DNA from 3 places in the Pseudomonas fluvialis genome. Region 2 is predicted to be linked to each of the others. Evidence: predicted binding sites of a transcription regulator. Region 2 holds the regulator's gene; each other region holds the start of a gene.
What was found. Region 2 encodes FliA, which starts transcription of late flagellar genes. Its sites were predicted from a motif close to CTAAAGTTTNNNNNNNNNNNGCCGNTAA; they were not measured.
Positions count from the first base shown of each region.

Region 1 (7,892 bases), on a different contig from region 2:
GAGAGAAAGCAGTAGACCAGCGCGTAGGGCGCCAAGTCGACCTGCCACAGACTGCCATAGCGCACTCGGCAGTTAGCCAGCGGCAGGCTGCGCAACCAACCGAGCAGAAACACCAACGGCGCACTTTCCACACCATGAAACTGCCGTTGCGGATTGGCGCGTGCCAGTCGGGTAAGACTGCCTGCCAGGCCGCTGCCCAAGTCGATAAAGGCCGCATCGTCGGGCAACGGGTCAAGCAACTGCTGCAAGGCCCGCTCCGCCGGCGCACTGCTCAGATAGAGCGGCACCCGCTCGCCCAGACTGTTCCAGTTGGCCAGTAGCAGCAGAGCGAACATCGACGCCGGCAGCCAGGCCGGCCAGTCCAGCTGCTGACCCAGCACGACCGCCGGCATGAATAACAGACTGATGGGCAGCCACCAGCGCGGCAAGCCCAGCAGATGCCCCGTCACAGCAGCCAGCCCGCCCTGTAGCCCGGCCAGGGCCAGGCCAGTCAGCGGCCACCCCGTCAGTCGCCAGACAACCGGCAACACCGCCCAGGCCAGCAACCCGGCCAGCACCTGCAGCAGCAGCGCCAGCACGGCTGGATAACGCCTTAGCCAAGCCACAGCCCATTTCCTCGCAGCCCCCGATGACGCGCAGTGTAGCGGCGCGGCGCGCCCGACGCGCGTGCTAAACTCGCGCATCCTTCAACCTGCGGACCCCCCATGGCCAAACGCCAACTCAGTCGCCGGCAAAGCTGGCGCATCGAAAAAATCCAGGAAGAACGCAGCGCCCGCGCCGCCAAGCGTGAGTCCCGCGCCCTGGAGGAACTGCAAGGCGGCGACCTCGGCGAGGAGCAGAACGGCCTGGTCATCGCCCATTTTGGCGTACTGATTGAAGTCGAAGCGCTGGATGGCGAGCAGGCAGGCCAGGTATTCCGCTGCAACCGGCGCAGCAACCTGCCGGCACTGGTTACCGGCGACCGCGTCGTGTGGCGCCCCGGCAACCAGCAGAACGGGGTGATCGTTGCACTCCTGCCGCGCCACTCCGAGCTATGCCGGCCCGACATGCGTGGCCAACTCAAGCCGGTTGCAGCCAACATCGATCAGATCGTCATCGTGTTCGCCCCGCTGCCGCATCCACACGCCAACCTGATCGACCGCTACCTGATTGCCGCCGAGCATGCCGGTATTCGGCCGCTGCTGCTGCTCAACAAGGCCGACCTGCTGGACGAACACAACAGCGCGCACATCGACCGTCTGCTGGCCACCTACCGGCAACTCGACTATCCGCTGCTGGAAGTCTCGGCACAGGATGGCGCCGGCATGGACGAACTGCGGCAACGCCTGGATGATCGTGTCAGCGTATTTGTCGGTCAGTCGGGGGTGGGCAAGTCATCGCTGGTCAACGGTCTGCTGCCGGGCATCGACACGCGGGTCGGAGCACTCTCCGAGCAGACCGGCAAGGGCACGCACACCACCACCACGGCACGCCTGTTTCACTTCCCCAATGGCGGAGAGCTGGTCGACTCGCCCGGCATCCGCGAGTTTGGCCTCGGCCATGTCAGCCGACAAACCATCGAGGAAGGCTTCATCGAGTTCCGCCCGCTGCTCGGGCACTGCCGCTTCCGTGACTGCAAACATGACCGCGAACCCGGCTGTGCCCTGCTCGCTGCACTGGCAGACGGGCGCATCCAGGAACAACGCATGCACAGCTACCGGCACATCATCGCCAGCCTGCCGCAAGACAGCTACTGACGCGGCTCGCCCATTTGCAACACGCCCTCTTCGAAGATATTCAGGCGCTCACGCAGCTGCCCGGCCGGTAGCGGCTCGGGCGGCGTATCTGTCGCAGGAGAAGCGGCGGACGGCGCATCCGACGCTTCGTCATTTTGCTCGCTCTCGATGGTGCGCTGAGCCTTCTTGGTCAGCACCACGATGTCGATACGCCGGTTCACAGGATTGAAAGGATCTTCGCGATCAAACAATGCCGAAGAGGCGTACCCCACGACACGCGCTACCTGTTCCTCCGGGTACCCCCCAAACACCAGGGTACGACGGGCAGCATTGGCACGATTCGAAGACAACTCCCAGTTACCAAAGCCACCCGCACCGGCAAAGGGTTTGGCATCGGTATGCCCGCTAATGCTGACCTTGTTCGGCACCCCCTTGATGGTGTCGGCCATGATCAGCAGGATATCTTCGAAGTACGGCTGCAACTGAGCGCTACCGAGGTTGAACATCGGCCGGTTATCGGCATCCATGATCTGTATGCGCAACCCGTCCTGGGTAATCTCGAAGAGAATCTGATCCTTGAACTTCTGCAGCTCGGGGTTTTCCTCAACCTTGTTCTGCAGCTCCTGGAGCAGCATCTCCAGGCGCTCGCGCTCGACCTTCTCGGCCAGGTTCTCCGCGACATCCGGACTGATCTTGACCTGCTCAGGCGGATTGACCTCGGTTTCCCCTTCAGGATTGATGTGTAACTCGTCGGCGTCGGTACGCCCCTGGGAATCCGGATTGAGCGTGCGATCCGGCGCCACGGTAGGCGTACCCCCCAGGTCGATGACATAGGGGCTGGCACTTTCGGTAAAGCCGATAGGGTCCTGAAAGTAACCAGAAATGGCTTTTTTCTGCTCCGGCGTAGCCGAGGTCATCAGCCACATCACCAGGAAGAACGCCATCATCGCCGTGGCAAAGTCAGCAAAGGCAATCTTCCAGGCCCCGCCATGATGGCCACCGGCAACCTTCTTGATGCGCTTGACGATAATCGGCTGATTGTTTTCCACGATTCAGGCCTGTTCAGCTGCCACGCATGGCCTGTTCCAGCTCGCTGAAGCTGGGACGATGTGCCGGATAGAGCACCTTGCGACCAAACTCCACGGCCAGAGTGGGTGGCATCCCGGACGCCGAAGCCACCAGCGCGGCCTTGATGGCCTCGTAGACGTTCAGCTCTTCCTTGGCATCATGCTCCAGCGCATTGGAGAGCGGCGCAAAGAAACCATAAGAGGCCAGGATGCCGAGGAAGGTACCCACCAGTGCAGTACCCACTTTCTCGCCAATCTGCGCGTTATCCGCCGTGGCAAGAATGGACATGGTAATCACGATACCCAGCACCGCCGCCACGATACCCATCGCCGGCATGCCATCGGCCACCTTGGCCACCGCATGGGCGGGGTGCTCAAGGTCTTCCTTGAGGCTGGCCAGCTCCATGTCGAACAAGCCCTCCAGCTCATGGGGCGCCATGTTGCCCGAGGACATGATGCGCAGGTAATCGCAGATATAGGCGGTCATGCGCTGATCCTTGAGGATCGCCGGGTACTTGGTAAAGATCGGGCTGGACGCAGGCTCCTCGACATCCGCCTCGATGGCCATCATGCCTTCACGACGACTCTTGTTGAGAATCTCATAGATCAGCTTGAGCACCTCCAGATAGAAGGTGTGGGTAAAGCGCGAACCGAACATGCTCAGCGACTTTTTGAACACATGCATGAAGGCGCTGGCCGGGTTGGCCTGCAGGAAAGCCCCCAAGGCGGCGCCGCCGATGATCATCACCTCGAAGGGATGCACCAGCGCCATGATTTTGCCCCCGGAAAGCACGAAGCCCCCCAGCACGCAACCGAAAACGACGAGAATGCCGACTATTTTGATCATCTGGACACTTGCACGAGCGATGGGAAGGGTGTTTGCAACAAGCCCTTCTATTTATCGGAACATATACGCCAGACTATAGCCCCCGAAGGCGAAATGCCAGTTGGACTGCATGCCCATGACGTCTGCCCCGCCCCTGCCCCGCAGCATCGAAGGCTGGATCAAGCACCTTGATCCGGTGCGCCTGCCAATTGCCCGCGAGCAACATCTGCGCATCAGTCGTGCACTGGCTGACAGCCGCCTGTCATTACGCGACATCGCCTTGCAAATGCAGGACTGCCCGGCCATTGCCCTGAGCCTGCTGCGCGAAGCCAACCGCCCACGCAGCCCTCTGCACAGTCCGGCAGAAAGCCTGGAAGTCGCGCTTACCCGACTGGGCATCGGTCGTTGCGAGCAACTGCTCGGCCAACTCCCCCAGGCGGAGAGCAGCCGAATCCCTCCGCCACTGCGGCAACTGGAGCTGATCAGCCTGCATGCCATGCAACAGGCCAACGGACTGTTCGCCCATCGCCTGGCCCGCCTCTGGCAGGAAGTGCACTGGGGCAGCCTGCTGTTCCTCGCGCCCCTGTGGCCGCTGCTTGCCGCCCATCCGACACTGTTCCTGGCGTGGGAACAACGCGTACTGGCTGCCGGTGAACCTGCCCGACAGGTCGAGCAGGAGCTGCTTGGCGTGCCCCTGCTGCAGCTCTGCCAGGCACTGGTCGAACACTGGCGCCTGCCACAGTGGATCATCGATGGTTATCGCCTGCTCAACAGCGACAAGCGCCTGCTCGTCAAAGCACTACATATTGCCCGCGACCAGGAACACCCACTCCAGCAGCAACACCAACTGGATGCCGATCCTGCCCTGCGTCGCTGGCTGGGGCAGCCTGCACACAGCCTGCTACTGGCCAATGGCCTGGCCGTAGCCGCTCACCACAGCTGGAGCACTCCGCACAGCCTACGCTGGCAGCGTCTGGCCGGGCTGTATCTGCAGCAACCCCTGGAACTGCTGCAACAGCAGGTTCACCAGCACGCCGTGAGCAGTGCGCGACTGCATGCTCAAGCCGATCTCTGGCACCCGGCCGAAGCCCTGCTCTGGCCATGGGACTGCCAGCGCCTGCACGTTGTGCGCAAGGACAGCCACGCACAGGCAACTGCACCTGCGAGCAGCCGTCTGCACGAGGACTGGAAACCACTCTGCACGGAGTTGCTCAAACAGCCCAGCCCGTTCGACAATCTATTGCAGCTGACCAGCCACGCCTGCCGCGCGCTACGCGCCTGCGGCCTGCAGCGCATCCTGCTGCTGCTTGCCGATCGCCAGCATACCCGCCTCGTCGCCCAGCAAAGCAGTGGGCTCAGCGGCCTGAAGGCGGGGTTCAGCCTGGACCCCGCCAGTAGCCAGATCCTCAAGCGACTGCTGCAGAAACCGGCCCAGCTGCGCCTGGAGCCCGCCAATCAGGCGCAATATTCCGCGTTACTACCCGGCAACCTGAAAGCCCTGTTCCCCAGCGAACACCTGCTGCTGCGTTCGCTGGCCAGCCAGGAGCGCGTAGTCATGCTGCTGGTCTGCGACCAGCAGGGCATGCCCTTCAGCAGCGAACAACTGCATGCCTTTGGCAAAACCGTGCAATGTATCGAGCGCGCCCTGGACAACTTCAGCCGCCGCGCACGCTGATGCTTTCCGCTACAATCGCTGCACCCTCAAGCCCTGGAGCCCCGGCATGCGCGCCTTTTCCTCCCTGCCCCTGGTGATCGAGCCGGTCGACCTGGCTGAGCGCCTGCACGCCCCCGAACTGATCCTCGTTGACCTGCGCAGCCTGGAGCAGTATCGCGCCGGGCATATCCCCGGCGCCCGGCACGTTGACAGCAAGCGCACCCAGCGCAGCGCCAGCCCAACGCCGGGCCTGCTGCCCGAACTCGACGCCTTGCAGCAACTGTTCGCCGAGTTGGGGCACCGCGAAGAAGCCGTTTACGTGGTGTATGACGATGAAGGTGGCGGCTGGTCGGGACGCTTCATCTGGTTGCTCGACTGCATCGGACATAGCCGTTATCACTACCTCAATGGCGGCTGGCTGGCCTGGAATGCCGAGCAGCGGCCACAAAGCCAGGAAGAGCCGCCTCTCGGCCAGGGCGAACTGCAACTGACGCTCAACGACGCACCGACCGCCAGCCGCGAATACCTGCAGCAACGCCTGGGCGCCAATGACCTGGCAATCTGGGATGCCCGCTCAGCGGCCGAATTCAGCGGTGCAAAGGTGCTCGCGGCGCGGGGTGGACACATCCCCGGCGCCATCAACCTGGAGTGGACTACCGGCATGGATACGCAGCGCCAACTGCGCATCCGCCAGGATATCGGCGCCTTACTGGCGACCCACGGCATTACTGCCGATAAGGAAGTCATCACCCACTGCCAGACTCACCGCCGCTCCGGCTTCACCTACCTGGTCGCCAAGGCGCTTGGTTACCCGCGTGTCAAAGCCTATGCCGGCTCCTGGTCGGAATGGGGCAACCTGCCCGACACGCCCTGCGAACTCTGAAGGATCATCATGAAAGAACGTCTGTTCATCATCAGCCAGTACCTGCTGCCCCACCACCTGCTCTCGCGCCTGGTCGGCTGCCTGGCCGAATGCCGCGTGCGCTGGGTGAAAAACGCCTTTACCCGCTGGTTCGCCCAGCGCTATCAGATCGACATGAGCGAAGCGCAGGTCGAGGCACTGGATGGCTATGAGCATTTCAACGCTTTCTTCACGCGTGCCCTCAAACCCGGCGCCCGCCCACTGGACAGTGCAACGGACAGCGTACTGTGCCCTGCCGACGGCGCCATCAGCCAGCTTGGCCGTATCGAGCACGGTCGCATCTTCCAGGCCAAGGGACACAGCTTCAGTGCCGTGGAATTGCTGGGCGGCGATGTGCAGCGTGCCGCCCCCTTCCTCGGCGGGCAGTTTGCGACGGTCTACCTGTCGCCGCGCGACTACCACCGGGTGCACATGCCGCTGAGCGGCACACTGCGGGAAATGGTCTACATCCCTGGCCGCCTGTTCTCGGTCAACCAGAGCACGGCAGAAAATGTCCCTGAACTGTTTGCCCGTAACGAGCGCGTCGCCTGTATCTTCGACACCGAATGCGGGCCGATGGCCGTGGTATTGGTCGGCGCCATGATCGTTGCCAGTATCGAGACCGTCTGGGCCGGCCTGGTTACCCCGCCGCGCCGCCAACTGAAGACGCAGCGTTATGACGAAGCCGCACGCGCGCCCATTCAGCTGGAAAAGGGTGCAGAGCTCGGCCGTTTCAAACTGGGCTCGACCGCTATCGTGCTGTTCGGCCCGCAACAGGTGCAATGGCTCGACGAGCTCGCCGCCAACAGCCCGGTGCGCATGGGGCAGGCTTTGGCCAAGCAGGTCGCACAAACGCACACCGAAGCCGCGCAGAGCGAGGCAGCAGCACCGACAAACTGCTAGAGTGCAAGAAAACACTGGCGGCGGCGGCGTCTTGAGCGCTGACCACCGCACACCGGATCATGGAGTCACGGCAAGCAATGGATAGTCCTCGCCCCCAGCTGCGTCTTCGGGTGCCTACACCCGATCGACACAACCTGAGCTTCTGCGACGGTTCGCTACGCGATCTGCGTCGCTGGGTGGCCGGCCTGCCCAAGGCCAACATCGGTGAAACCGCACGCCAGCTGTATCAGGCCCTGGTGGAACTCAACCAGCTGCAGTGCGCCAGCGAACAGCGCCTGCAAATGCTTGAGCTGCTGCGTCCGGAAATTCATTTCGTCTGTCAGCATCTGGAACGCCATTTCATCGGCCAGGCCATCGTGCTTGACGAGCGTCCGCGCAAGGTTGCCAACCTCTGCCAGGCCCTGCAAAACCACCTGGCCATCGGCTACAAACTGATTGTCAGCCAGGCGCTTCAGGAACCCAGCAACCGACAGCGCGACAATCACCTACTGATTGCCCTGCAACGCGCCATCCGCAGCCTGACCGCCCCGCTGGTGCGCGCCAGCCAGCTTTACTGCCCGGTGCCGGAAGGCCTGTGGCTGGAGCTGCACCAGCTGTACCAGATCGCCAGCCAGGCTCAACTGGCCGAGCAGCCGGTCAGCGATGGTCTGGCACGCCATGGCAACGCCATGAGCTGCGCACAGAGTTACCTGGTTGCCTTGCTGCTCGGCTGCGCACGCACCAATCAGATGCGCCAGAGCGGCATTGCCCGACTCGCTGAAATCCTCGAAGCCTGGAGCCTGCTGGCACGCCTGCTGCCTGCCAGCGACAGCGCCAGCCTATTCGC
Region 1 is NZ_PIYS01000027.1:87,113-95,004, reverse strand. Features, by position in the region: gene CW360_RS13380 (trans-aconitate methyltransferase) at 1-605, opposite strand, end outside; gene rsgA (small ribosomal subunit biogenesis GTPase RsgA) at 705-1,736, shown strand; gene motB (flagellar motor protein MotB) at 1,730-2,764, opposite strand; gene motA (flagellar motor stator protein MotA) at 2,778-3,629, opposite strand; gene CW360_RS13360 (HDOD domain-containing protein) at 3,745-5,283, shown strand; gene CW360_RS17135 (rhodanese-like domain-containing protein) at 5,330-6,145, shown strand; gene asd (archaetidylserine decarboxylase) at 6,149-7,066, shown strand; gene CW360_RS13345 (molecular chaperone) at 7,144-7,892, shown strand, end outside.
Region 1: the regulator FliA is predicted to act here: its motif matches at 3,681-3,708, upstream of motA (flagellar motor stator protein MotA).

Region 2 (7,892 bases):
TGACCATGAGTGTCGGCATGATTGCCAGCGTCAAGGGCACCTTGATGACGATGCGCGAACCCTGGCCTTTTTGCGAGAACACGTTGACCGTGCCGTTGAGCTGGGAAATCTTGGTTTTCACCACATCCATGCCCACGCCACGCCCGGACACGTCGGAAATCTCCGTTTTGGTGGAGAAACCGGGAGCGAAGATCAGGTTATAGCACTCCAGATCACTCAGCCGATCCGCAGCATCCTTGTCCAGCAGGCCTTTCTCCACGGCCTTGGCACGCAGCACATCGGCATCCATCCCTTTGCCGTCGTCAGTGATCATCAGCAGAATGTGATCGCCTTCCTGCTCCGCGGACAACACCACTCGACCGGTACGAGGCTTGCCCGCCGCCTCGCGTTCCTCCGGTGTTTCCACACCGTGGTCAACAGCATTACGCACCAAGTGCACCAGTGGATCAGCCAAAGCCTCGACCAGGTTCTTGTCGAGGTCGGTTTCTTCACCCACCAGCTCCAGATTGATTTCCTTCTTCAGGTTGCGCGCCAGATCACGCACCAGGCGAGGGAAACGCCCAAAGACTTTCTTGATGGGCTGCATGCGGGTCTTCATGACCGATGTCTGCAAGTCAGCCGTCACCACATCCAGATTGGACACGGCCTTGGCCATGGCCTCGTCTTCGCTGTTCAGGCCAAGACGCACCAGCCGGTTACGCACCAGAACCAGTTCACCCACCATGTTCATGATTTCATCCAGCCGTGCGGTATCGACCCGCACGGTGGTCTCTGCTTCACTGGCCGGCTTGTCGGCAGCCGCCGGGGCAGCAGCCCGGGCAGCTGCGGGCGCGGCGGCAGCGGGTACCGGGGCAATCGCTGGCTTACTGGCAGCTGGCTTGGCAGGTTCTGGCTTGGTCGATGTTGTCGCCGGCTTTGCCGCGCTGACACTAGCTTGGGCATTGGCTGGCTCAGCGGCTTCGGCCGGCGGCACAAACTTGCCCTTGCCATGCAACTGATCTAGCAAGGCTTCGAATTCGTCATCGGTAATATTGTCGCCTGCCGGCACTGCAGGGCTGGATGCCGCTAGCGGAGCTGCCGGAGCCACGGAAGGGGCAGCAGGCGCTTCGTCAACGACAAACTTGCCCTTGCCGTGCAATTGATCAAGCAGTGCCTCGAACTCGTCATCGGTGATCTCGTCACCGCCTGCCACGGCAGCAGCGGGTGCTGGCGCAACAGGGGTAGCAGCGGCAACGGGTGCAGCAACAGGCGCCGAGCTATCGACAGCGAACTGTCCCTTGCCATGCAACTGATCCAGCAGCGCCTCGAACTCGTCGTCGGTAATCTCGTCGCTACTCGCTGCTGCTACCTCGTTTGCTGGCGCCGGGGAGCTTGGAGCATCGGCCGCTTGCAGCAGTTGCTCGAACTCGTCATCGCTGACTACTTCTGCAACGTCTTCGACCGGAACCTCAGCCGGCTCGACAGTGGCAGTCTCGCCCACATCCTCATCACCGCCGGGCTGCGCCAGGCGTGACAAGGCCGCCAAGAGGTCTGGATGCGCCGGGGTTGGCTCGCAGCGCTCACGCACCTGGCTAAACATCTCATTGACCGTATCCAGCGCCTGCAGGACCACGTCCATCAGATCCGAGGTTACGCGGCGTTCACCCTTACGTAGGATGTCGAAGACGTTCTCGGCAATGTGGCAGCACTCGACCAGCGCATTGAGCTGGAGAAAGCCTGCGCCACCCTTGACCGTGTGGAAGCCGCGGAAAATGGCATTGAGCAGGTCCATGTCATCCGGACGGCTTTCCAGCTCGACCAGTTGCTCGGACAAGTGTTCGAGAATCTCGCCAGCCTCTACCAGAAAGTCCTGGAGGATTTCTTCATCGGCGTCGAAGCTCATGCAGGTGCTCCCTAGAATCCCAGACTGGATAGCAGATCATCGACGTCGTCCTGACCGGACACCACGTCTTCACGCTTATCGGCATGGATCTGCGGACCTTCACCCCGGGAAGGCTCTTTTTGTTGTGCTTGTTCGCTGCGCAACTGCTCACGATCATGATGAATACCGGCAAAACGGTCGACGTGACTGGCCATCAACACCAGTTTGAGCAAGCTGTTCTCCACGTCGGCCACCAGCGCGGTGACTTTCTTGATCACCTGACCGGTCAGGTCCTGATAGTCCTGAGCCAGCAGGATATCGTTCATCTTGGCACTGAGCTGGTCGGCATTGTGTTGACTCTGGCCAAGGAACTGTTCGACACGCCTGGCCAGATCACGAAATTCTTCGGCCGACATTTCCCGGCGCATGAAGCGCCCCCAGTCATTGCGCAGGCCTTGCGCAGCCTGGCTCATTTCGCCAAGCAGGGGCGTGCTTTCTTCCACCAGGTCCATGGTGCGATTGGCGGCCTTCTCGGTCATTTTCACCACATAACCCAAGCGGTCCGTCGCATCAGCAATCTGCGACACTTCCTGAGCATGTGGCGAGGCCGGATCGATCTGGAAATTGACGATGGCGTTGTGCAGCTCACGGGTGAGCTTGCCGACTTCCTGGTACAGGCCGCGATCACGGACCTGGTTCAATTCATGGATAAGCTGGACCGCACCGCTGACATTGCCCATTTCCAGGGTCTCGATCAGCTCACGGGCATGTGTTTTCAGCGTCGACTCCAGGTCAAGCGCATTTGCTTCGTTGTACGCCATAGTGCCCTCGCGGCAGACATCAGCCGTTGACCCGCTCGAAAATCTTGTCGATTTTTTCTTTCAACACCTGGGCGGTGAAGGGCTTGACCACATAACCATTCACCCCGGCCTGCGCCGCTTCGATGATCTGGTCGCGTTTGGCCTCGGCAGTCACCATGAGCACCGGCAAATGCTTGAGCCGCTCATCAGCACGCACCGCACGCAACAGGTCGATACCGGTCATACCGGGCATGTTCCAGTCGGTGACCAGGAAGTCGAAGCTGCCACTCTGCAACATGGGCAACGCCGTAGTGCCGTCGTCGGCCTCGGACGTATTGGTAAAGCCCAGGTCACGCAAGAGGTTCTTGATGATCCGTCGCATCGTCGAAAAATCGTCAACGATGAGGATTTTCATATTCTTGTCCAAGTCGACCTCCGTACAGTCTCAAACGCATTCCCCTGGAATACGCCCTCTCATTCGTAAAACCGGCGGCTGATCAGCTCGCCCGCCACTCACTGAGCCTAGCGCGCAAACGTGCCGCGCATTGGCTATGTAGCTGACTGACGCGGGATTCGCTGACCCCCAGCACTTCGCCGATTTCCTTCAGGTTCAATTCTTCATCGTAATACAGGGCCAACACCAGGCGTTCACGCTCCGGCAGCGCACCGATGGCCTCACTCAACGCCTGCTGAAAACGCGCCTCTTCCAATTCCTGTCCCGGCCCACCATGGCTACGCGCCATATCATCACGGCTGCCGCCCTGATCGCCGTCCTGCAGCAGGTCGTCGAAACTGAACAGGCGGCTGCCCAGCGTGTCGCTCAGAATGCCGTAGTAATCTTCAAGACTCAATTGGAGTTCGGCCGCAACCTCTTGATCTTTAGCGTCTCTTCCCGTTCTTGCCTCGATGGCACGAATTGCTTCGCTGACCATACGCGTATTACGGTGTACCGAGCGGGGCGCCCAGTCGCCCTTGCGCACCTCGTCGAGCATGGCGCCACGAATGCGGATGCCGGCATAAGTTTCAAAACTGGCACCCTTGCCGCCATCGTATTTTTTCGAGGCTTCCAGCAAGCCAATCATGCCGGCCTGCATGAGATCCTCAACCTGCACGCTGGCCGGCAGTCGGGCCAACAAGTGATAGGCAATGCGCTTGACCAACGGCGCATAGCGCTCGACCAACTGATGCTGTGAGTCCTGCGCCTGCGCCTTACTGTACATACGAAGTCCACTGGCTGCTGTCATAGGGCCGTTCCCGCCGTCGAAGGCTGCACCAAACGCTCGACAAAAAACTCCAGATGGCCGCGCGGATTGGCCGGCAGCGGCCAACTGTCGACCTTCTGGGCAATTGCCTTGAACGCCAGGGAGCACTTCGAACGCGGGAAGGCTTCGTAGACTGCGCGCTGTTTCTGCACAGCCTTGCGGACCGACTCGTCGTAAGGCACGGCGCCCAGGTATTGCAGGGCCACATCGTCGAGAAAGCGATCGGTTACCTTGGTCAGTTTAGCAAACAGATTGCGGCCTTCCTGCGGGCTATGGGCCATGTTGGCCAGCACGCGGAAACGGTTCATGCCGTAGTCGCGATTGAGCAACTTGATCAACGCATAGGCGTCGGTGATCGAGGTAGGCTCATCGCAGACCACTACGATCACCTCTTGCGCCGCACGCACGAAGCTGACAACGCCGTCACCAATGCCGGCGGCGGTATCCACCACCAGTACATCGACGTTATCGCCAATCTCGCTGAAGGCCTGGATCAGGCCTGCATGCTGCATGGGCGATAGCTGTACCATGCTTTGCGTGCCAGACGCCGCGGGGACGATACGAATGCCTCCCGGCCCCTGGATCAGCACATCCTTGAGATCGCACTCGCCATTGATCACGTCAGCCAGGGTCCGCTTGGGCGTCAGGCCGAGCAGTACATCCACATTGGCCAACCCCAGGTCGGCGTCCAGCAGCATCACCCGCCGCCCCAGATCGGCCAGCGCCAGCGACAGATTGACCGATACATTGGTCTTGCCGACGCCGCCCTTGCCACCGGTTACCGCGATTACCTGTACGGGATGCATACTGCCCATTTCTCCACACACCTTGTAGGGCCAAAGGCCGCTGACTATTTCTTCTGTGACCCTCAGAGGGCCGGCCGTCAATTACCCGGCGCGCAGTGTTGACTGCTGGTACAAGCCGGCAAAAGCGCCTGCCATCACGTCTTCACTCGGTTCTTCCGGCAGCTGCAGGCTGACCGCACGACTAACCAGCTGATGACTCTTGGGCAGCTGCAAATCATCCGGAATCCGCGGACCATCGGTGAGATAGGCTACCGGCAGTTGCTGGCCTATGGCCAGCTCCAGAACCTCTCCCAAGCAGGCTGCCTCATCGACCTTACTGATGATGCAACCCGCCAGACCACAACGTTTGTATCCATGGTAGGCGGCTTTGAGCACTTGGCCCTGGCTGGTAGCCGCCATAACCAGGAAATTTTTCACTTTCAACCCGCGATTGGCCAGCGCCTCCAGTTGCAGGCGCAACGCCGGGTCATTAGCCGGCAGGCCTGCCGTATCGATCAGCACCAGCTTCTTGCGCGCCAACGGCGCCAACACCTGGCTCAGCGACTGCCCAGGATCAACCTGCAGTACCGGCACATTGAGAATACGCCCAAGGGTCTTGAGTTGCTCATGGGCACCGATGCGAAAGCTGTCCATACCCACCAACGCCAGCCCCTGTGGGCCATGCTTGAGCACATGACGCGCGGCCAGCTTGGCCAGGGTGGTGGTTTTGCCCATGCCGGCGGGACCGACCAGAGCTACCAGACCGCCTTCTTCGATCACTTCCTGCTCGGGAATGCGAATGGCATGCGCCAGGTGCGCCAGCAAAAGACGCCAGGCTTGACGTGGGTCGTTGATCCGCGCCACACGCTCCAGCATCTGACGGCTCAGCTCAGCAGACAGCCCCAGGCGTTGCAGGCGCCGCCATAGACTGGCCTGCTGAGGTTGGCGACTCTGCAGCTGTCCCCAGGCAATGGAACCTAACTGCACTTCAATCAGCTCACGCAAGCCGTGCAACTCGGCACGCATGGCATCCAGGGCCTGCTGGTCGGCCGGCGACGTGCTGGTACGCGACGTCATGGCTGCCGGCTTGCGTTCCGCAGCTGCGTTGGCGGCAGCAAATAGCTGGCCATTCTGGCTAGCTTCCAGAGTACGGTTATCCAGCTCGCTACGCGCCGCAGCAATTTTTGCCTGGGTAGCGCGCAGCTCCTGCTCCAGCTGTGGATTGGCCTGACTGGCCGGCGGCATCTGCACATCCAGCGCCGCGGTCAGCTCGACCCCACCGGCCACACGGCGGTTGCCAAGGATGCAGGCATCGGCACCCAGTTCATCGCGCACCAGCTTCATGGCCTGGCGCATATCGGCGGCGAAGAAACGTTTGACCTGCATGAGCGGAGCCCTCGATTAGTTCTGTCCCACCGTAGCTACGATGGTCACCTGCTTGTTGTCCGGGATTTCCTGGTAGGCCAGTACATGCATGTTCGGCACCGCCATGCGCGCAAAGCGCGAGAGCATCGCCCGAACCGGTCCTGCCACCAGAAGAATCGCCGGCTTGCCCAGGATTTCCTGGCGCTGCGCGGCTTCGATCAGCGAACGTTGCAGCTTCTCGGCCATACCCGGCTCAAGAAGGATGCCGTCTTCGCTGCCTTGTCCGGCCTTCTGCATACTGTTAAGCAACAACTGTTCCAACCTTGGTTCCAGGGTAATCACCGGCAGCTCCGGCTCAAGCCCCACAAGGCTTTGCACGATGGCACGGGCCAAGGCAACGCGCACCGCGCCAACGATCGCGGCGGGATCTTGACTCCTCGGCGCCACAGTGGCGATCGCCTCGGCGATGGTGCGGATATCACGCACCGGCACCTGCTCCTGCAGCAGCGCCTGCAACACTTTGAGCAACCCGGACAGGGAAATCAGCCCCGGCACCAGCTCTTCGGCAAGCTTCGGCGAACTCTTGGCCAGCACCTGCAACAACTGTTGAACCTCTTCATGGCCCAATAGCTCATGGGCATGCTTGTTGAGCACCTGGTTGAGATGGGTTGCCACTACGGTGCTGGCATCCACCACGGTGTAGCCCAGTGATTGAGCCTGATCACGCTGGCTGGCATCGATCCACACCGCCTCCAGACCAAACGCCGGATCCTTGGCGGCAATGCCGTTGAGACTGCCAAATACCTGGCCAGGATTGATTGCCAATTCGCGATCCGGATACACCTCGGCCTCAGCCACACTCACCCCCATCAGGGTCAGACGATAGGCATTGGGCAAGAGATCGAGGTTATCCCGGATATGCACCGAGGGCATGAGAAAGCCCATGTCTTGCGACAGCTTCTTGCGTACGCCCTTGATGCGCGCCAGCAACTGGCCGCCCTGGTTACGATCGACCAACGGAATGAGTCGATAACCCACTTCCAGGCCGACCATATCGACCGGCATCACATCGTCCCAGCCCAGCTCCTTGACTTCCGCCGGACGCTGCGCCACCGCCTGCTCCTGCTGCACGGCCAACGCCTTGCTTTCCGTCTCGCGCACCTGCTTCTGGCGATGCCAGATCCAGTAGGCACCACCGGCTGCCAGCAAACCCAGACCAATGAAGGACACGTGCGGCATGCCAGGCACCAGGCCCATGGCAATCAGAATGGCCGCAGACACCGCGAGTGCCTTCGGCGAGGCGAACATCTGTCGATTGACCTGTCCACCCATGTCTTCCGAGGTGGAAACACGTGTCACCATGATCGCCGCAGCGGTCGACAGCAGCAGCGAAGGGATCTGCGCCACCAGACCGTCACCGATGGTCAGCAAGGCATAGACCTTGCCGGCATCGACGAAACTCATCTGGTGCTGAGCCATGCCGATGGCGATACCACCGATCAGGTTGATGAACAGAATCAGCAAGCCTGCCACTGCATCACCGCGCACAAACTTGCTGGCACCATCCATCGAGCCATAGAAGTCAGCTTCCTGGGAAACTTCCGAGCGCCGCGTTTTGGCCTCTTGCTGATCGATCAGGCCGGCGTTGAGATCGGCATCGATCGCCATTTGCTTGCCGGGCATGGCGTCCAGGGTAAAACGCGCGGAAACCTCGGAAATACGCCCGGCGCCCTTGGTGACCACCACGAAATTGATGATCATCAGGATGGCGAAAACCACCGCACCTACTACGTAGTTGCCGCCGATCACCACCTCACCA
Region 2 is NZ_PIYS01000002.1:109,542-117,433, reverse strand. Features, by position in the region: gene CW360_RS01225 (chemotaxis protein CheA) at 1-1,882, opposite strand, end outside; gene CW360_RS01220 (protein phosphatase CheZ) at 1,894-2,682, opposite strand; gene CW360_RS01215 (chemotaxis response regulator CheY) at 2,702-3,076, opposite strand; gene fliA (RNA polymerase sigma factor FliA) at 3,159-3,905, opposite strand; gene fleN (flagellar synthesis regulator FleN) at 3,902-4,738, opposite strand; gene flhF (flagellar biosynthesis GTPase FlhF) at 4,811-6,094, opposite strand; gene flhA (flagellar biosynthesis protein FlhA) at 6,110-7,892, opposite strand, start outside.

Region 3 (7,892 bases), on a different contig from region 2:
TATTGAGCGCCGTGCTGCTGGCCCTGGCACTGCCTCCCTACGCCCCCTGGTGGTTGACCGTCATTGCCAGCGCCAGCGCCCTGCTGCTGGGCAAGCACCTGTATGGCGGCCTCGGGCAGAATCCCTTCAACCCGGCCATGCTCGGCTATGTGGTGGTGCTGATTTCCTTTCCGTTGGAAATGACCCGTTGGCCCGGCATCGCTCAGGTCAGCCCCGGCGAAGGTCTGCAACTCATCTTTGGCCTGGCCCCGCTCGCCGATGGCTGGGTGCAGGCCACCGTGCTCGACACCCTCAAGCTCAACCACAGCCTGACCCTGCAAGAACTCTATGACAGCCATGCTGCCTTCGGCCTGCTGGGCGGTGCCGGCAGCGAATGGGTCAACCTGGCTTTCCTGCTCGGCGGCCTGTTCCTGCTCTACAAGAAGGTCATCAGCTGGCACGCCCCGCTGGGCATGCTGCTGGCTCTGCTGGTAATGAGCCTGCTGTTCTGGAATGGCAGTGGGTCGGCCTCGCACGGTTCGCCCCTGCTGCACCTGCTCAGTGGTGCCACCATGCTCGGCGCATTCTTCATCATCACCGACCCCGTTTCCGGTGCCACCAGCCCGCGTGGCCGCCTGGTGTTCGGCATGGGCGTCGGCATTATCCTGTACGTCATCCGGGCCTGGGGCGGTTACCCCGACGCCATGGCCTTTGCCGTTCTGCTGATGAACCTGGCAGCACCGACCATCGACTACTACACCCGTCCGCGCACCTACGGCCATCGCCAGGCCGAGCGCGGCTTCAAGCTCGGGGAATAAACCCATGCTCCCGGAAGTTTCCCGCTCCATGCTGAAGAACAGCCTGCTGTTGGGGGTGTTCGCGGTAATCACCGTAGGCAGTGTCAGCCTGCTGCGGCAGGGCACAGCCGAGCGTATCGTCGCTGCGGAACGCGCCATGCAACAACGCGCCCTGGAGGAAATACTACCGACAGGTAGCTACGACCAGCTGTTGCTCGATAGCCCACTACAGCTAACCGACCCACTGCTCGGCAGCAAACTCGCCCAGCCTGCCTATCGCGCCGTGCGCGCGGGCCAGACCAGCGCCGTGATCCTGCGCACTACCGCGACGGACGGCTACAGCGGTGCCATTCAGCTGCTCGTAGCCATCCAGGCCGACGGCCGATTGGCCGGCGTCCGCACCTTGCAGCACCGCGAGACCCCCGGCCTGGGCGACAAGATCGAGCACCTCAAGCACCCCTGGATCCTTGGTTTCACTGGCAAATCTCTACAGGACCCGCAGAGCAGCGGCTGGGCCGTGAAGAAAGACGGCGGCCAGTTCGACCAGTTTGCCGGCGCCACCATCACCCCCCGCGCCGTGGTCAAGGCCGTGCACCAGGCCCTGCGTTACTTCGACGCGCACCGCAACGAACTGCTCGCTACCGAGGAGGCTTCCCGTGGCTAAACCCAGCTATCGCGACATTGCCAGCAACGGCCTGTGGCACAACAACCCGGCGCTGGTCCAACTGCTCGGTCTGTGCCCCCTGCTCGGCGTGAGTAACTCGGCAGTCAACGCACTGGGGCTGGCGCTGGCAACCTGCGTGGTACTGACCTGCTCCAACCTCGCCGTGTCGCTGGCCCGCGGTGTGGTCAAAAGTGCCGTGCGCCTGCCGGTGTTCGTGATGATCATCGCCGCGCTGACCACCTGTATCGAACTGCTGATGCAGGCTTTCACCTACGAGCTGTACCAGATACTGGGCATTTTCATCCCGCTGATCACCACCAACTGCGTGATTCTCGGCCGAGCCGATGGTTTTGCCGCCAAGCATGATCCTGCACGTGCCGCCTTTGACGGCCTGATGATGTCACTGGGCTTTGGCCTGGTACTGGTTCTGCTCGGCGCACTGCGCGAACTGCTCGGCAGCGGCACGCTGTTCGCCAACATGCATTTGCTGTTCGGCCCCATGGCCAGCGACTGGACATTCAGCCTGCCCAGCAATTATCCCGGCTTCCTGCTGGCTATCCTGCCGCCGGGCGCCTTCATCGTCATGGGACTGCTGATTGCCCTGAAAAACCGTAGTGACGAGATCCTGAGCGAGCGGGCCAAGGCGCGCCAGGTCGCTGCGCCAGCCGTCAGTCGGCGCGTACGCGTCACCGGAGTCATCGAGTGAGCGCCAACCGGCTGCCGCCCTGCGCTCCTGTTACCACACTAGCGCTCGACATGACGCATTAACTGAAGGCTTGTAGCTCACCCATGAATGCCGCCAAGCGCCTGGAAATCTTCCGCCGCCTGCATGAAGACAATCCCGAGCCGAAGACCGAGCTCAACTACAGCTCACCTTTCGAGCTGCTGATTGCGGTGATTCTCTCCGCACAGGCCACCGACGTGGGCGTGAACAAAGCCACTGCGCGCCTGTTTCCGCTGGCCCGTACGCCGCAGGCCATGTACGCGCTGGGCTACGAGGGGCTGTGCGAGCACATCAAGACCATCGGCCTGTATCCAACCAAGGCACGCAATGTCCTCGAGACCTGCCGGCTGCTGGTCGAGCGGCATGGCGGCGAGGTGCCACAAACCCGTGAAGAGCTGGAAGCGCTACCCGGCGTCGGCCGCAAGACCGCCAACGTGGTACTCAACACCGCCTTCCGCCAGCCAGCCATGGCCGTGGACACGCATATCTTCCGGGTCAGCAACCGCACCGGCATCGCCCCCGGCAAGAATGTGCTGGAGGTCGAGAAAAAACTCCTCAAGTTCGTTCCCAAGGATTACCTGCTGGACGCCCACCACTGGCTGATCCTGCATGGTCGCTATGTATGCCAGGCACGCAAGCCTCGCTGCGGCAGTTGTCGTATCGAAGACCTGTGCGAATTCAAGGGCAAGACCAGTGACGATTGAGCATCATCATGTTTAGCCAAGCTACTGATTGAAAAAATCTTTTTTACCCGCTCCGGGTTTGCCGCTATAAGGTGCGCGAAACCTGCCCCCTGCCTCCCGGAGTCAAGCATGAGTGCCAAAGAAGAAATCGAGCTTGAAGACGACCTTGTCGCAGATGACAGCGATGACACGGATGATGCGCCGGTCGAAGTGGCCAAGACCAACCTGACCAAGCGTCGCATCATCGACAACCTGCTGGAAGAGCGACGCCTGCAGAAAGACCTGGCCGATTACGACTACGATTTCTGAAGGAAAACGCCCACAAAAAACCCCTGCCAGTTACCTGGCAGGGGTTTTTTGTGGCTGAGCAGTCCGCTTAGTTGAGCGGGCTGCGACCCTTGCCGGCAGCGATGCGCATGCGCAGCGCGTTCAGCTTGATGAAACCAGCCGCGTCGGCCTGGTTGTAGGCACCGCCATCTTCCTCGAAGGTCGCGATGTTGGCGTCGAACAGCGAGTCGTCGGACTTGCGCCCGGTGACGATGACGTTGCCCTTGTACAGCTTCAGGCGCACCACGCCGTTCACGTTGGCCTGCGAGGCGTCGATCATCTGCTGCAGCATCAGACGCTCCGGGCTCCACCAGTAGCCGTTGTAGATCAGGCTGGCGTACTTGGGCATCAGCTCGTCTTTCAGGTGCGCCACTTCACGGTCGAGGGTGATCGACTCGATGGCCCGGTGGGCACGCAGCATGATGGTGCCGCCGGGGGTCTCGTAGCAGCCGCGCGACTTCATGCCGACGTAGCGGTTCTCGACGATGTCCAGGCGGCCGATGCCGTTCTCGCCACCGATGCGGTTCAGCTCGGTGAGGACCTGCGCCGGGGTCATGGCCTGGCCGTCGATGGCGACGATGTCACCGTTGCGGTAGGTCAGCTCGATGTAGGTCGGGGTGTTCGGCGCGGCTTCCGGCGACTTGGTCCAGCGCCACATGTCTTCTTCGTGCTCGGTCCAGGTGTCTTCCAGCACGCCGCCCTCGTAAGAGATATGCAGCAGGTTGGCGTCCATGGAATAGGGCGACTTCTTGCCGGCCTTGGCGAAATCCACCGGGATCTTGTGCTTGGCAGCGTAGTCCATCAGCTTCTCGCGCGACAGCAGGTCCCACTCGCGCCAGGGGGCGATGACCTTGACGCCCGGCTTGAGCGCATAGGCGCCCAGCTCGAAGCGCACCTGGTCGTTGCCCTTGCCGGTGGCGCCGTGCGAGATGGCGTCGGCGCCGGTCTCGTTGGCGATTTCGATCAGGCGCTTGGCGATCAGCGGACGGGCGATGGAAGTACCCAGCAGGTACTCACCTTCGTAGATGGTGTTGGCGCGGAACATCGGGAAGACGAAGTCACGCACGAACTCTTCGCGCAGGTCGTCGATGTAGATTTCCTTGACGCCCATGGCCTGGGCCTTGGCGCGGGCCGGCTCGACCTCCTCGCCCTGGCCGAGGTCGGCGGTGAAGGTCACCACTTCGCAGTTATAGGTGTCTTGCAGCCACTTGAGGATCACCGAGGTGTCCAGGCCACCGGAATAGGCCAGAACTACCTTCTTTACGTCCGCCATGCCATCCACTCCACGGGGTTGTACGAAAACCGTGGATTCTACTGGCCTTGCCGGGGGATTTACAGGGGCGCGACACGACCGGGCAGGCAAGCGACGTTCAGGGGGCCTCGGCGCTCAACAACGGCTCACGCGACAAGGTGACCGTCACCCGGCGGTTTTTCGCCCGGTTGCCGGCACTGTCATTGCGCACCAGGGGATAACGCTCGCCATGAAAGCGCAGGGTCATACGCTCTTCGGCAATGCCCTTGGACTTGAAGTAATCGAACACCGCCATGGCCCGACGCCGCGACAGGTCGCGATTGAGCAGGCGATTGCCGCTGTTGTCGGAATGCCCGTCCAACTCGATGCGCAACACGCTGGGATCGGCCTGCATATAGTCGAGAATCACATCGAGCACACCCCTGGCCCGGTCATCCAACTCGATACCGCCGCCGGGAAAGCCGACCTGGGTATTGCGCAACTGGTCGAAGTTGACCGGCAACAGCTTGGCCGTACAGGCCTGGTAGCGCGCATAAGCCTCAGCGAAACGTGCCGGTAGCAGACGCACTTCAAGGGGTTGAGCACCGTGCAGGGTGCGGTGGCGTACCAGCGGGCTGCGCCCCTGCAGCAAGCCAGCCAGCAGACGCCCGGCCTGTTCCTGACTGCTCGTGACCGGCACATCGCCGACCCCGGCCTGCAACGTCCCCAGGTTCAAGTCACCGCGCTGTGCCTGCCAGGGTGCGGCCGCGGCCAGCAGGGTGGCGCCTCCCGGGGCAAACCAGCGCTCCTGACTGCGCAGACGAAAGGTCGCCTGCTCACCTGCGCGACGCACGAACTCACCCGTGCCGAACTGATGAATCGGCTGACTCAGACGGCACTCGAACTGATCACCCTCGACCTGCCATTCGATACGCTCCAGGCGAGTCTGGAACGTCAATGCCTGTGCCTGCTGGCAAAGCAGCACGGCAGACAGCGAGAGCAGCAGCGATGGCAGCGGCTTGAGCACGACAGACTCCAGAAAGACACGGCATACATCCGCGCTATCGGTCAGCCGGGGAAAAACTTGAAGGCCGTGCCGCAAAAGCCCTTTTCCGGTAGCATGCGGCCATCGTTCGACCCGCCTGGAATCCTGCATGTCCGACCGCATTACCCTGCTGCGCCCCGACGACTGGCACATCCACCTGCGTGATGGAGCCGTGCTCCAGCACACCGTCCGCGATGCCGCACGCAGCTTCGCCCGCGCCATCATCATGCCCAACCTGGTCCCTCCGGTACGTAATGCCGTCCAGGCTGACGCCTATCGCCAGCGCATCCTCGCGGCCCGCCCGGCAGGCAGTTCGTTCGAACCGCTGATGGTTCTCTACCTCACCGACCATACCAGTCCCGAGGATGTGCGCGCGGCCAAGGCCAGCGGTTTCGTTCACGCAGCCAAACTCTACCCGGCCGGCGCCACCACAAACTCCGACTCGGGGGTAACCCGCATCGACACCATCTTCCCGACACTGGAAGCCATGGCCGAAGTCGGCATGCCACTGCTGGTTCACGGTGAAGTAACCCGCGCCGAGATCGACGTGTTCGACCGCGAGAAAGCCTTTATCGACGAACACCTGACCCGCGTGGTCGAACGCTTCCCGACGCTCAAGGTAGTCTTCGAGCACATCACCACACGCGATGCCGTGCAGTTCGTGCAGGGCGCCTCAACCCAGGTTGGCGCCACCATCACCGCCCATCACCTGCTGTACAACCGCAACCACATGCTGGTTGGCGGTATTCGCCCGCACTTCTACTGCCTGCCGATCCTCAAGCGCAACACGCATCAGGAAGCCCTGCTCGACGCGGCAACCAGCGGCAGCGCCAAGTTCTTCCTCGGCACCGATTCGGCGCCACACGCCCAGCACGCCAAGGAAGCGGCCTGCGGCTGCGCCGGCTGCTACACCGCCTATGCCGCCATCGAGCTGTATGCCGAAGCCTTCGAGCAACGCCATGCGCTGGACAAGCTGGAAGGCTTTGCCAGCCTGCACGGCCCGGACTTCTATGGCCTGCCGCGCAATACCGACCGCATCACCCTGGTCCGTGAAGACTGGGTAGCCCCGACCGAGCTGCCACTGGGTGAGCAGCGTGTCATCCCGCTGCGCGCCGGGGAAAAACTGCGCTGGCGCCTGCTGGAGCAATCGGTATGAGTGAAGAACATTACGACGACGAACTGGATGGCAGCCTGCCGCCCGGACCGCGCCACCCGATGGCGGCACGCTTTCGCGGTTACCTGCCGGTAGTGGTCGATGTCGAGACCGGCGGTTTCAATGCCGCCACTGACGCGCTGCTGGAGATCGCCGCGACCATCATCGGCATGGACGAAGGCGGCTTCCTCTATCCGCAGCACACCTACTTCTTCCGTATCGAGCCCTTCGAGGGCGCCAATATCGAGCAGGCTGCCCTGGAGTTCACCGGCATCAAACTGGATCACCCGCTGCGCCAGGCGGTCAGCGAAGAGCATGCGCTCAGCGAAATCTTCCGCGGCCTGCGCAAGTCGATCAAAGCCAATGGCTGCAAACGCGCCATTCTGGTGGGCCACAACAGCAGCTTCGATCTTGGCTTCCTGAATGCCGCTGTGGCGCGCTGCGAAATCAAGCGCAACCCCTTCCATCCTTTTTCCAGCTTCGACACCGCGACGCTGGCTGGGTTGGCCTACGGACAGACTGTGCTGGCCAAAGCCTGCCAGGCGGCCGGTATTGCCTTCGACGGCCGTGAAGCCCATTCGGCACGCTATGACACGGAAAAGACCGCCGAACTGTTCTGCGGCATCGTCAACCGCTGGAAGGAACTCGGCGGCTGGGACGACTTCGAGCACTGACCGGCAGCGCCTTGCGCTGGCAAAGCTGCTGGCGCAAGGCATACCTCAGCGACAAGCACCGATTATCCAAGCCAACCCGCCACGCCGCCCCCTCGCCTATTCTCCCCTCTGGCCTACCTGGCCCGCTGTGCCTGAACGCTCGATGTCTCAGCAGCATGCCCAGCAGCCACAGAATCTTTGACAATCATTCTCGTTAACATTAGTATCTGTTTCACCTTAACCAGATACGGTTTTCTGCCATGTACGTCTGTCTTTGTATGGGTGTAACCGACGGCCATATCCGTGAAGCCATCATGGAAGGCTGCAGTAGCTATGCCGAAGTCCGCCAGGCCACCGAAGTCGGCACCCAGTGCGGCAAATGCGCCTGCATGGCCAAGCAGGTCTTCCGCGACAGCCTGGCAGACCTGCACAATGCCCAGGCCATGGCCGTCAGCGCGCCCTTCCATCACGCCTGACCCGCCGCCATCCCCCAGTCATTATCAAGTGCACTGTATTTGCATTTGATTTCAAGCACTTGCATTTGACAGCCGCACGTTCGCCGACCAGACTCCTGAGATCGTGACCCCCTCACCCAGGAGCCGCACATGAAAGGCGACAAGAAAGTCATCCAGCACC
Region 3 is NZ_PIYS01000005.1:91,738-99,629, forward strand. Features, by position in the region: gene CW360_RS04320 (RnfABCDGE type electron transport complex subunit D) at 1-797, shown strand, start outside; gene rsxG (electron transport complex subunit RsxG) at 802-1,440, shown strand; gene CW360_RS04330 (electron transport complex subunit E) at 1,433-2,146, shown strand; gene nth (endonuclease III) at 2,230-2,868, shown strand; gene CW360_RS04340 (PA3496 family putative envelope integrity protein) at 2,977-3,156, shown strand; gene CW360_RS04345 (argininosuccinate synthase) at 3,224-4,447, opposite strand; gene CW360_RS04350 (flagellar protein MotY) at 4,545-5,432, opposite strand; gene pyrC (dihydroorotase) at 5,560-6,606, shown strand; gene rnt (ribonuclease T) at 6,603-7,277, shown strand; gene CW360_RS04365 (bacterioferritin-associated ferredoxin) at 7,517-7,732, shown strand; gene bfr (bacterioferritin) at 7,862-7,892, shown strand, end outside.
Region 3: the regulator FliA is predicted to act here: its motif matches at 5,467-5,494, upstream of CW360_RS04350 (flagellar protein MotY).